DNA from 3 places in the Ruegeria sp. YTSA135 genome. Region 2 is predicted to be linked to each of the others. Evidence: riboswitches for the same ligand, from Rfam matches in the RefSeq annotation. Region 2 holds a riboswitch; each other region holds the start of a gene.

Region 1 (4,274 bases), on a different contig from region 2:
CCACGGTTGCGGTGGCTCGGTTGCGACGACGAGTGGACAGCTCAATCCCAAGAACACCGATCGGGGCTCCGTCCTGTAATGCGGGGTTGAGCGGGTCGTCCGCCAAGGGTCGCGCATCAATGTCCAGACTTCGGTCATGTGGCGTCTGTATGAACCCCGGACGGCCCGAGATCATTGACGCCCACGGCCAGCCATCGGCGTCGACGCTGCCCAAGACCAGAAAGGGAAGCTTGCCAAAGAATTCTCGATGCTGGTCGGGCATGAACGGACGAATGAACTTGCGACCGAATTCCTCGATCCTATCCCGCCTACCAACACGAGATTGCATCTCACGCTCGCCAGCATGAAAGGGAGATTTCATTTCAGTGGCTTGATCGTTCATGGCAGACCTCGTGTGTTGTGGGATCGAAGGCCAGTCGCGGGTGCGACTGGCCAATTGCATAGCAGGATTAGGCTGCGTTCAAGCCAACTGCGGTGCTTGGCATGGGGACAAATCCATCCAGCGCCTCGACATTGGCCAGAAGGCGACGCACATTCGCATAAGGCTCAAGCGAGATGCCACCCTCGGGCGCGTGTGCTGTGTAGCTGTAGATTGCAATATCCGCGATGGTTGGCGCATCGCCGACCAGCCAGTCGCGGCCCTCCAAGTGGTCATCCAGCTTTTTCAGAACATTAGCCGCAGTGGCATGGGTAAACTCCATGTTCAAAGGTGCGTTGAACACGTTGATCAGACGCGCGGCGGCAGGGCCGAACGCAATCTCACCCGCTGCGAGGGTCAGGAATTTCTGCACCTCGGCTTCACCGACAGGATCAGAAGGCAGGTAGGAAGGCGCATACTTCCGGGCCAGATAGACCAAAATGGCGTTGCTGTCGCTTACAACCACGTCGCCGTCTTGCAATACGGGCACCTGACCCGCCGGGTTGAGCGTCAAGAACGGCTCGCGCTTGTGCTCACCACCCGCAAGATCCACGTCGATAACGTCGTGTTTAATCCCGGCAAGGTTGGCGAACAGACGGACCCGGTGCGAGTGACCGGATAGAGGGAAGCTGTGAATTTGGATCGTTTCGGACATCTGGAAACTCTTTCTCTGATTGAGGGTTTGGGCTGTTGATCAGCATCTGTGCCCCAGACATAGTTTGCTTTCACTTGGGCGATAATATATCAATTTGGTGAATTACTATGAACGTGGCGTAGACAATGGATACGATTCAGGGCATGCGAGCTTTTGCGGCAGTGGCAGCACATTCGTCATTTACAGAAGCCGCAAAACAGATCGGTATAAGCACTAAATTGACCAGCAAATATGTTGGCCAGTTGGAGGATCGTTTGAATGCGCAGCTTTTCAACCGAACCACCCGCAGTGTCACCTTGACCGACACCGGGCGATCCTATTACGAACGCTGTCTGCCCCTGCTGGAGCAGTTCGATGAATTAGAACGCCTTGTCCAGCAACGCCAGACAGAATTGGCGGGGCGCATACGGATTACTGCGCCGACAGGCTTTGGCTCGGCCGAATTGATCCATCTGTTAAAACCCTTCCAGACCGAGCATCCAAAGGTCTCGATCGAGCTGCACCTGTCAGATCATCATGTTTCGATGGTTGAGGAAGGCTTCGATCTGGCCATTCGGTTCGGCGTTTTGAAGGATTCGAACCTTGTCGCACGCAAGCTCACGGACATGCGGATTGTGTGCTGCGTGTCACCCGAATACCTGGCGCAGCACGGGACACCAAAAGAACCGGCAGCACTGGCAACCCATAATTGCCTGCTTCAGACCACCGGCAGCTTTTCTGACCACTGGGCGTTCAAAGCAAAAGGTCGAGAATACACGGTTCCGGTTACGGGCAATTTCCGCGCAAACTCACCGCGTGCGGTTGCACATATGGCTGCGGATGGGCTGGGGATCGGGCGGATTCCGCTTTATACGGGGCAGTCCTTTTTGGACACAGGAAAACTGCAACTTCTGTTCGAAGAGCAAGAGGCTTTATCGTTGGGCCTTTACGCGGCCTACCCGCAAAACCGCCACCTGACCGCACGTATTCGTGCGTTGATCGACCACCTTGCGGCGCAGTTTCGCGGGGTTTGAAAACGGCGTTTCGATTGCAGACCTTCGCATCGGTACACAATTCGAACCGCAGGCAGACATTTTCACCAAGCAGTACACCGGCGTGTCTGTTTCAGAGCGGAAAATGTCGCAAGTATTTCAGCGCTGGATTGGGCTTGAAATAACTTACGGCCACGAGGTGCCGACATTTGATTCTCAGGTGGCGGAGAATTGGGAAGCCGGTGCAAATCCGGCACTGCCCCCGCAACGGTAACGAAGGTCAGGCTCAGCAATCAACCACTGGGGGGAGGATCCCGGGAAGGTGCTGAGACCGGGCGCAAGCCCCTTCCAAGTCCGGAAACCAGCCTCGCTGATATGTCAAACTGCGGGTGGCGGTGGGGGCACGGGTTTCGGACGCGATCCTCACGCGCCTCCGGACTGGTCCCTCTTGTCATCTGCCCAAGCAATGCCGCGGGGCGCGGCAGGAGAGCCAGAAGTGAACAGAATTCAAAGCCTGTTGGCGCGTCGAAATCCGGCTTATGCCCTGGAACAGGCATTCTACACCGACCCGGAGATTTTTCAGACCGACCTTGAAACAATCCACTACCGCGATTGGCTATTTGCCATTCCGGCATGTGAATTGGCCAAAGCAGGCGACTATGTCACCTATAACATCGGTGCCTATCGCGTGATCATCGTGCGCGGTGCAGACAATCAAATCCGGGCGTTTCATAACACCTGCCGTCATCGCGGATCGGTGATCTGCAAAGCGTCCAAGGGCCATGCGCCCAAGCTGGTCTGCCCCTACCACCAGTGGACTTATGAACTTGACGGCTCTTTGCTGTGGGCGCGGGACATGGGTGCTGATTTCGACCCCAAGCAGCACGGGTTAAAGGCAGTGCACTGCCGCGAGCTGGCCGGTCTGGTCTATATTTGTCTGGCAGAGGACGCGCCGGACTTTGATACGTTCGCCAATATCGCAGGGGCCTATCTAGAGCCACATGACCTGGGCAATGCCAAGGTCGCTTTCGAAAGCTCTATAATCGAGAACGGGAACTGGAAGCTGGTTTGGGAGAACAATCGTGAGTGTTACCACTGCGGAGGGAACCATCCCGCGCTGTGCCGCACTTTCCCCGATGATCCGACCGTAACCGGCATCGAAGGGGGCGCTCTGCCAGCACATTTGCGAACCCATTTCGACCGCTGCGAAGCCGCAGGGCTGCCGTCACAATTTTACCTGCACGAGGATGGGCAGTACCGTCTGGCCCGAATGCCCCTGAAGGAAGGGGCCCAGAGTTACACGATGGATGGCAAATCCGCCGTGCGCCGCTGGTTGGGCCAATCACCCTTTGCTGATGCGGGATCGTTGTTGAAATTCCATTATCCGACCACGTGGAACCATTTTCTGGCGGACCATTCCATCGTTTTCCGCGTGACACCAATCAGCCCCACGGAAACCGAAGTCACGACGAAATGGCTTGTCCATAAGGATGCCGTCGAAGGCGTGGACTATGACCTGAAACGCCTGACCGAAGTTTGGGAAGCGACCAATGATGAAGACCGCCAGGTGGTTGAGGATAACCAGCAGGGCATCAACAGCCCGGCCTATGTACCCGGACCCTATTCTGCGATACAGGAATCCGGCGTTTTACAGTTTGTCGATTGGTATTGCGCAACTCTGACGCGCCGATTGATCCCTGACGCTTTAGCTGCGGAGTGACGGTTATGGACGTTGTGACCTCGGCAACAGCCGTCTGGCAGGACAGTGAAAGTTTGGAATGCGTCTCGGTCGTGCCCGAAATGCCAAATACTGCCAGCTTTACATTTCGGGCCCCTTCTGGCGCCCTGTTCAGCTACGAGCCCGGACAATTCCTGACGCTGGAAATTCCGGCACCGGGTCAACCGGGCGGCGTTGTGCATCGCACCTATACAATCTCATCGTCGCCTTCACGGCCCAGATCGATCACGATTACGGCCAAGGCGCAGTCCAATAGCATCGGCACGCGCTGGATGCTTGACAACCTGCAACCAGGCATGCGGATCAAAGCCATTGGCCCGGCAGGTTTGTTCACGAATGCCAAGAGTTCCTCTGGCAAATACCTGTTCATCTCGGCCGGTTCAGGCATCACACCCTTGATGTCGATGACAACCTGTATGTGGGATGAAGGGCGCACGCTGGACGTTGTGTTCATCAATTGTGCCAAACGGCCGTCTGAAATCATCTTTCGCC
Region 2 (4,274 bases):
TCTGTCTGCAGCCGCGCCGTCCAAGGTCGGAGGACGCGCCGGTCCGCGATATTTCACTGATATCCCGGCTGGTCAGATCTGTGTGCGCCACGTGAACGATCTATGTATCTTTCCCAATGAATTGCGGGCCGTATTGGTTGACGGAAGACAGGTCACGGATTGGTTGGAAATGTCCGCGAGTGTTTTTAATCGCATTCAACCCGGCCAGCACGCCGATATGATCAACACAAACCGGGCCGGGTACAATTTTGACATTCTGCAGGGTCTGACCTATCAGATCGACCTGTCTCAGCCCGCACGTTTTGACTTGGCAGGCCATCTGATTTCCCCCTCTCACCGACGTATTCGAAACACTTGTTTTAAGGGGCAACCATTGACCGCTGAACAGCGGTTTGTGGTTGCGTCGAACAATCATCGCGCCAATGGCGGCGGCCATTTCCGGTTTATGGAAGCAGCAGAGCGCATAACCCTGCCGCCATTGCTTGTTCAACGCGCTCTGCAGGATTATCTGTCCGAATCTTTGCCGCGCGACCCACTTGAGGGAGCCCCCTACCCCTTTACCTTTGTGCCCGTGCAGGGTGCGACAAGCCTGCTTCGGACAAGCCCAAAAGCGCAAGCTCATATCGCGGAACTGGATAGTTTTAACCCTCAAGTCATCGGAATAGATGATGAAGGCTTTTTGCTTATCCGATTGACGCTCTGACGGGTTGTGTTTCGCAAGAAGTTTGCCTATATCCCTGCGTGAGAGGTTGGCGCGGGCGAGCGCCTCGCCAACCTGGTCAGGTCCGGAAGGAAGCAGCCACAACGAGCCCCGCTTGGGTCGATGTCCAACCTCTCACTTCACCCTCACCAAATTTCTGCATGCGCCTAGCCTAGGCAATCAATCGCGGCCAGACTGCGGCGTTACGACGGGCAAAGGCTCCGATATGTCCTACCTTGGGCAATCCAAGCTCAGCCGGCGACAATACATGCCGGCGCGCGTTGGGTCCGAAAAGACCGGCCAGCCGCCAAACCGCCTTTGGCGGCACTACATCGTCATCGTCGAATGTAAAAAGGTCCACGGGTGTGTCTGGCGGCGCTTCGCGAGCGTCGGGCAAGGTCACCCCGATTTCAGGCAGATAGTTGCGCGGTGCGGTACTCCATCCGCGCCACTGCCAGTACACTGACGCGGGCAAATCTGCCCCGAAACCCAGCGCCTTGCCCGGCAAATAGCCCAGTGTTTTTACGGCCAATGGGGCATGACCGTACCAGAACAGCAAGGCAAGGCCGCGGTATGGCCACGGGTGATCCGACACTGTGACCAACCCGGAACAAACACAAATCATACGATCAATCTGATCCAGATCGGATTGAATCGGCCCCAACATTCCACCGATGGAATGGCCAATGCTCCATTGCTGCGCATTGGGAAACCGCTTTCGCATTTCGGCGCGTGCTGCGGGCATATCTGTCAAAGCCCAATCCGCCATCGTGGCCCGCGCCGCCTTTAGCGGGCCGTTCGGGGCGTGTCTATCGGGAAATATAGCCGAGCCGACAATTGGGTCGTACCTGACGGAATCAGAATATCTTCGGTCAGCACGGCTTGTTCGGTATCCAGCATCCTACCCTCTATCTGAACCAATCAGTTCACCTGATGTATCCGCATGGATTGCCGGGCCAAGTCAATCGGGTTTCAACATGACCCCACGTACCCCCACCAAACCAAGAGGTCGCTTGACTCAAGCCACACTGACCCGCTAGCGATGGGCAGATGGTTCTTGCCCCGGCACTCGGGGCGGGATGAAAAGGGAACACGGTGCGGTCCTGCCCGTGAAATCGGAATGGACCAAGGCCGAGACTGCCCCCGCAACTGTAAGCGGTGAGCAATGCCGAAACGCCACTGGCCGCAAGGTTGGGAAGGTCGGCAACGCGATGACCCGCAAGTCAGGAGACCTGCCATCGAAACAAAATCGAAACTCGGGCGGGGTGCCCGGACTGGTCGTCAGTACGATGACACACCTGATCCATGCCCCGGTCCATGCGCGGAGGGCGCGGTATGATCTGGAAGACAAAGACACACCAATTCTCTGCCACCGTGTGTCAGAAAACCGGCAAAACCTGTCCGGCACTGGCGCAGATGGCGCGCTCGGTCGTGCGGGCGGTTGAGACCGCGGTCCCGGCGACGACCCCTGATTTTGAATTTGCCGGCAACAGTGAGCTTTCCCATTGCCCGCAAGGCTGCGTCGCACGGTTCAGAGCGCAAAAAAACCTTATCCGTATTTACTGCGGGGCCACCGAAGATGCGCCTCTCGAAGTGCTGGAGACATTTGCGGACATGATGTTTGGCCCGGACACGGCCACGCGTCCGGCCGGAATGCTGACCACTCCGCCCTGCGCGATGCTGGAAGTCACGACCCTTGCGACAGACCCTGTCGTTACGATGGACCGGCAAATGGCGCTCTGACCTAGTGGCCTATCACGGGCCGGGCCGCCCATTGCATCTGGCTATCGGTTTCGACGGCGCATTTGCGCACAGCACGCAACCGTTTTAACGCGGTGTCCGGGCTCTCTCCGTGTTCGACCATGAGGCGCAGAACGATCATACCAGAGCGGCCGCAGCCTCCGCGGCAATGCACCAGCACCCGCCCCCCACAGGATAGGATACGCGACACTGTTGCGCCTATATCTGCCCAAGCAGTATCAACCGGCGGCGTCGGAGTGCCAAAATCCTCAATTGGCAAGTGCACCCACCTGACACCATTTGCACGCAGATCGTCCCCCAACCTGATCGCGCCTTCTTGCAGCATTTCATCCGTCGTAGTTACCGAGATCACAAGACCAGGCCGCCAATCGCGGATAGCAACGAAATCCCGTGCGTATTCATCGCCGCAGCCGGGCAGCGGCGACAAGGCAACAATGCCGTTTCCAACGTGAACTGGGTGAATGCCAAACCTGTCCACCGTGTCCCCTCTTTCATGCGTGCTTCTAAGGTGAACAAACATTCTTGCAAACGAATTTTCATCCTAGGTGGCTGTGGACGTGGGGCGCGGGGGTCTCTACGCTGCGGTTCTGAACCGAATCCGACAGAGCAGATATGAACGACACGCCCAGCCCCGCCTATCAGGTTCTTGCCCGCAAATACCGCCCGGAAACTTTTGCTGACCTTGTGGGTCAGGACGCGATGGTGCGCACGCTGAAAAACGCGTTCGAGGCTGATCGGATCGCGCAAGCCTTTATCATGACCGGTATTCGCGGCACCGGAAAAACCACCACGGCGCGGATCATTGCGAAAGGCATGAACTGCATCGGTCCGGATGGTCAAGGCAAGCCGACAACCGAACCATGTGGTCAGTGCGAGCATTGCGTTGCCATCATGGAAGGCCGCCATGTCGACGTGATGGAAATGGACGCCGCCAGCCGAACTGGCGTGAACGATATTCGCGAAATCATCGACAGCGTCCGCTATCGCGCCGCCAGCGCACGCTACAAGATCTATATCATCGACGAAGTTCACATGCTTTCGACCAGCGCATTCAACGCGCTACTCAAGACGCTTGAGGAACCGCCCGAACATGTGAAGTTCATCTTCGCCACGACCGAAATTCGCAAGGTGCCGGTGACGGTTCTGTCCCGTTGCCAGCGATTTGATCTGCGCCGGATTGAGCCCGAAGACATGATCGGCCTTCTCAGCAAGATCGCGGCGGCGGAAAAAGCTCAGATTGCGGATGACGCCCTGGCCCTTATTACGCGCGCTGCAGAAGGATCTGCTCGGGATGCGACCTCGTTGCTGGATCAGGCGATTTCACACGGGGCAGGTGAAACCAGTGCTGACCAGGTGCGCGCTATGCTGGGCCTGGCCGATCGCGGACGCGTGCTGGACCTGATGGACATGATCCTGCGTGGTGATGCGGCAGGGGCGCTGACCGAATTGGGGGCGCAATATGCCGAAGGCGCAGACCCACTGGCTGTGCTGCGCGATCTTGCGGAAATCACCCACTGGGTGTCCGTGGTCAAGATCACGCCGGACGCGGCGGAAGACCCGACAGTCTCACCGGATGAACGCGCGCGCGGTCAACAAATGGCCGAGGCACTGCCAATGCGCGTCCTGACCCGGATGTGGCAGATGCTGCTGAAGGCGCTCGAAGAGGTCTCGGCTGCGCCAAACGCCATGATGGCGGCTGAGATGGCCGTGATCCGTCTAACCCATGTGGCTGACCTGCCCAGCCCCGAAGAACTGATCAAGCGCTTGCAGGATGCGCCACCTCCGCCGCCCAATAACGGACCCGGCGGTGGAG
Region 3 (4,274 bases), on a different contig from region 2:
CATTCGTCCCGATAACGCAGTAGCTCATTTGCATTGGAGATTTCCTTTTTGAGGCATGTCCGATTGCGTTTTCCGCTGTCGTCACTTGTCGGTCAGCTTGAAGAACTCGATCAATTGGCCGTTAGGATCAGTGATCTTGAGAAGGTGGATTCCGGGCTCCTTGAGTATCTCAGGTGCTGCGGCACCGGTTGCCGCGACGCGGGATCGAAGCACTTCAAGATCGGCAGCTTGCAGATAGGGGACCGCGCCTGACCCAGGCTCGGCCCCGGGTGCGTACCGATCCCGAGAGACGATGGCAAACCAACCGCCTTCGATGTCGAAAGCAACAAAATCGGGCAGTTCGATTGTCGGCGCGCGGCTCAACAGGTTGCGGTAGAAGGACTTAGACTGCTGCACGTCGTCACTTGGCACATAGGCACCCATGGCGGCTATTGCCGTGTCGTCTGCAACATCTGTGGTTTGAGCGGCACCTGCGATTGGAATGAAAAGGGTAAGGGCTAATCTCATGATGGGAATCCTTAATTGACAACGGTCGTGTCTCTACAACCCCTATGCTGACAGCGTGTTGTCAGCATAGCGTCAGTATAAGTGGTGTTGTCGAAAGGGCCCCTTGTGCGACGCGGTGACAGGCTGTTCGAAATCATCGAAATCCTGAGACGGGCGAAGGCGCCCATCTCGGCCCAGACTATTGGGGCCGAATTGGGTGTCACAAAGCGTACGGTCTACCGGGATATGGCCGCTCTGATCGCGCAGGGTGTGCCAATCACCGGTGAAGCCGGTATCGGTTACATCCTTGAGCCGGGTTTCCACATGCCGCCTCTGATGCTGACACCGGATGAGATCGAGGCGGTCATGCTCGGGGTCATGTGGGTCAAAACACGGGGTGAGCCCGAACTAGCGGTGGCCGCTGAAAAGCTGATCACCAAGTTGGAAACCGTTGCACCAGCCAAATACCGAACCTCGTTTCTAGAGCCAGTGGTCAGCGTTGCGCCGATAGGCCAGCCGGAGGAGACGCTCGGGGCTGCATCCATCCGCCGGGCCATTCGGCACCGCAAGAAGATTTCTCTTGTTTATACAGATTTCACAAGTCGACATTCGCGCCGAGTGATCTGGCCGGTCCTTCTGGGTTATCGAGACAAAAGCCGTATCATTGCCGCGTGGTGTGAGTTGCGCCAAGGCTTTCGCTACTTCCGGACCGAGCGGATCGTCGAAGCCGAAGTTCTTGATACGCCAATCCCACGTCGTATGGACCTATTGCGGGCCGAATGGCGCAGGGCTGCGGACGCTGAACGCAAACGCTATGAGGACGGGATACGGGGCTAAGGTGCCCACAGCGGCAATCCGTGCCAATACGCCCAGCCCGTGCCTGGCTGCCTGACGCAAGCGGTTCTGGCCAAAATCACTCTACTCAGCCTTACGCTGCGTAAAAAAGGAGCCAACCGCCCTGTCTCAACTGCATAATCTGCTTCTCATGTTGAAAAACCCTGACCGACCGAATGATTTAAAGCGCATAAGGCGCGGTGGTTCCATGCGCGAGACGTGCTAATAAAAATGGAATTCGGTACAGCCATCTGGCCAAATCCAAAGTTGTTCCCGCAACTGTAGGCGGAAAGCCGTCCCGAGATCGTCCACTGGGCACAGACCTCGGAAGGATGAGGAAAGCGTTGACTTGCAAGTCAGTTGAGCCCCGACCCTGCGGACAGCGCGCGGTGTGGCTTAAGCGGATATCATCCTTGTTCACGGCCTGGGCTTTTCAACATGGTCAGACCGTTGATTTCAGAGTTGGGCGCCGAAGCGATAGCCTTTGTCGCGACTGATTGTGTCACGCCGGTCAAGGTCGGTGGTGAATTTGACCTGCATGCATAGAAATGTTTGTCAAACAGTGTGACCTCGCATGACGCGTTTGGGGACTTGACGGATGCCCACGGTATGAACTTCCCTGCACCCGTCGGCATCGATCCCAAGGCTGAGCCTTCGGCACAGGACGTTGCAGTCCTGATTAATCAACTGAAAGCTGAAGGTTCGGCGGCACTGTTCGCAGAAAATATCACCAACCCGGCCCTGGTTCAGCAAATCTCGGAGGAAACGGCGCTCAAGATCGGTGGCCGCCTGTTCTCGGACGCACTGTTGATCGGGTCAGTCAGCTGATCAACCCAACACGAGGTGGATTTTTCACCATCAATTCGAAAAATCGCATTCACAGAAGTGGTATGATTGGGCCGTAGTTCGCATGGGATACTGTGCCGCATGACGGGCTGTCGCAGGGTGTCTTTTACCCTCAATATCCAACGCGAACTGTCTATCAAACGAACCAAATACAGGTGTGAGATGGACACATCACTGCTGTCCCGAATTCAATTTGGGGCGAATATCTCCTTTCATATTCTTTTCCCGACGATCACGATCGCACTGGGCTGGGTGCTGCTGTTTTTCAAGCTGCGCTTCAACGCAACCGGGGATGAGAAGTGGATGCAAGCCTATCGTTTCTGGGTCAAGGTCTTTGCCTTGTCCTTCGCCATGGGTGTCGTTTCCGGAATTACGATGTCTTTCCAATTCGGCACCAATTGGCCTGGCTTTATGGAGGCTGTCGGAAATATCGCAGGGCCGTTGCTGGCTTACGAAATTCTAACGGCGTTTTTCCTTGAGGCCGTGTTCCTTGGCATCATGCTGTTTGGCTTTTCAAAGCTGCCGAACTGGCTGCACACGACTGCAACCTTTCTCGTGGCGTTTGGTACCACCATGTCCGCGTTCTGGATTCTGGTTCTGAACAGCTGGATGCACACGCCCGCAGGGTTTGAGATGCGCGACGGTGTGGCCTTTGCGACAGATTGGTGGGCGATCATTTTCAACCCCTCAATGCCGTACCGCTTGACCCATATGTTGTTGGCTAGTGGCCTGACAGTGGCCTTTCTGATCCTCGGCCTGTCAGCTTTTCGCTGGCTGGTCGGAGACCGTGGCCCGGACGTGCGGGCCACGTTCAAGACTGCGGCGCGGCTTGGTGCGCTGCTGATCCCGGTGCAAATCTATATGGGTGACCTGCACGGCCTGAACACGCTAGAGCATCAGCCTCAGAAAGTGGCCGCGATGGAGGGTAACTGGGAGACCAAATCCAACGTCCCGCTGGTGTTGTTCGCAATCCCGGACGAGGAATCGCGGGATAACCGCCTTGAGGTCAGCATCCCGAACCTTGCCTTGATCATCCTGACGCACAAGGCCGATGGTGTTGTGCCGGGCCTGAACGATTTCGTGGCCGAGGATGGCACCGCTCTGCACCCGCCGGTTGCGCCTGTTTTCTGGTCATTCCGCGTCATGGTGGGAACAGGCATTACCATGCTTTTGCTCAGTTGGTCCGCGCTCTGGTTCATGCGGCGGGGCCGTGGGCCGGGTGGGGTGCCAAAGCTGATGCAGGTGGCGCTGGTGCCGATGGCCTTTTTAGGGTGGGTTGCCACTCTGGCGGGTTGGTACACGACCGAAATTGGTCGCCAGCCGTGGCTTGTGCAGGGCGTGCTGACGACGGAACAGGCGGTGGCAGACGTTCCCGCCCCGATGGTGGGAACCACTTTGGCGGCATATCTGATGATCTATGCGCTGCTGCTGGCTGCTTATGTCGGAGTGTTGTTCTACCTAGCCCGTAAAGCGGCCAGAACCGGCCTGTCGCAGCAAAATCATCCTGCTTCGGCGCCCCAGGGCGTCAAAGCGGTACCGGCGGAGTAAACGCGATGGAACTCTTTGGTGATCCGACCTACTGGCTGCCGCTCGCCTTTGCGGCACTCATGGGGGTGTCGATTCTGGTCTATGTCATATTGGACGGTTTCGACCTTGGCGTAGGGGTCCTGTTCCCCTTCGCCGATGACGCGGAGAAAGACCGGATGGTCGCCTTGATCGGGCCGTTCTGGGACGCCAACGAGACATGGTTGGTTCTGGCCATCGGCATTCTGCTGGTGGCCTTTCCAACCGCTCATGGGGTGATCCTGACGTCACTTTACCTGCCAGTTGCCATCATGCTGATCGGTCTGATCCTAAGGGGCGTTGCGTTCGAGTTTCGGGTCAAAACGCCCTCGCATCACAAATACTACTGGAACCTGGCCTTTTTTGCGGGCTCTTCGATAACCGCCCTATCGCAGGGCTTCATGCTGGGCAAGTACATCATGGGGTTGGAAAGCAATTGGGCCACATGGGCCTTTGCGATGATTACGGCTGTTTTCCTGGCCGTTGGGTATTCGTTCATCGGCGCCTGCTGGATTATCCTCAAAACCGACGGAGAACTACGGGAA

What was found. Region 2 has a riboswitch for cobalamin ahead of AC2FIT_RS03215 (hypothetical protein). Riboswitches for the same ligand answer to the same signal wherever they lie in the genome.
Region 1: linked by a shared signal. The riboswitch ahead of AC2FIT_RS17010 (aromatic ring-hydroxylating oxygenase subunit alpha) and the one ahead of AC2FIT_RS03215 (hypothetical protein) in region 2 are both predicted to bind cobalamin.
Region 3: linked by a shared signal. The riboswitch ahead of AC2FIT_RS05090 (metal ABC transporter solute-binding protein, Zn/Mn family) and the one ahead of AC2FIT_RS03215 (hypothetical protein) in region 2 are both predicted to bind cobalamin.

The regions. Positions count from the first base shown of each region.
Region 1 covers NZ_JBXWNC010000014.1:66,939-71,212, reverse strand. Annotated here, with positions in the region: gene AC2FIT_RS17025 (pyridoxamine 5'-phosphate oxidase family protein) at 1-382, opposite strand, end outside; gene AC2FIT_RS17020 (glutathione S-transferase family protein) at 450-1,073, opposite strand; gene AC2FIT_RS17015 (LysR family transcriptional regulator) at 1,199-2,086, shown strand; cobalamin riboswitch at 2,225-2,428, shown strand; gene AC2FIT_RS17010 (aromatic ring-hydroxylating oxygenase subunit alpha) at 2,511-3,764, shown strand; gene AC2FIT_RS17005 (FAD-binding oxidoreductase) at 3,770-4,274, shown strand, end outside.
Region 2 covers NZ_JBXWNC010000002.1:47,167-51,440, forward strand. Annotated here, with positions in the region: gene AC2FIT_RS03195 (5'-nucleotidase C-terminal domain-containing protein) at 1-703, shown strand, start outside; RNA gene ffs (signal recognition particle sRNA small type) at 743-841, shown strand; gene AC2FIT_RS03205 (alpha/beta hydrolase family protein) at 873-1,445, opposite strand; cobalamin riboswitch at 1,735-1,954, shown strand; gene AC2FIT_RS03210 (hypothetical protein) at 1,912-2,145, shown strand; gene AC2FIT_RS03215 (hypothetical protein) at 2,117-2,443, shown strand; gene AC2FIT_RS03220 (protein-tyrosine phosphatase family protein) at 2,445-2,981, opposite strand; gene AC2FIT_RS03225 (DNA polymerase III subunit gamma/tau) at 3,074-4,274, shown strand, end outside.
Region 3 covers NZ_JBXWNC010000003.1:57,821-62,094, forward strand. Annotated here, with positions in the region: gene AC2FIT_RS05075 (VOC family protein) at 1-34, opposite strand, end outside; gene AC2FIT_RS05080 (VOC family protein) at 82-507, opposite strand; gene AC2FIT_RS05085 (helix-turn-helix transcriptional regulator) at 613-1,323, shown strand; cobalamin riboswitch at 1,502-1,704, shown strand; gene AC2FIT_RS05090 (metal ABC transporter solute-binding protein, Zn/Mn family) at 1,885-2,148, shown strand; gene AC2FIT_RS05095 (cytochrome ubiquinol oxidase subunit I) at 2,329-3,714, shown strand; gene AC2FIT_RS05100 (cytochrome d ubiquinol oxidase subunit II) at 3,720-4,274, shown strand, end outside.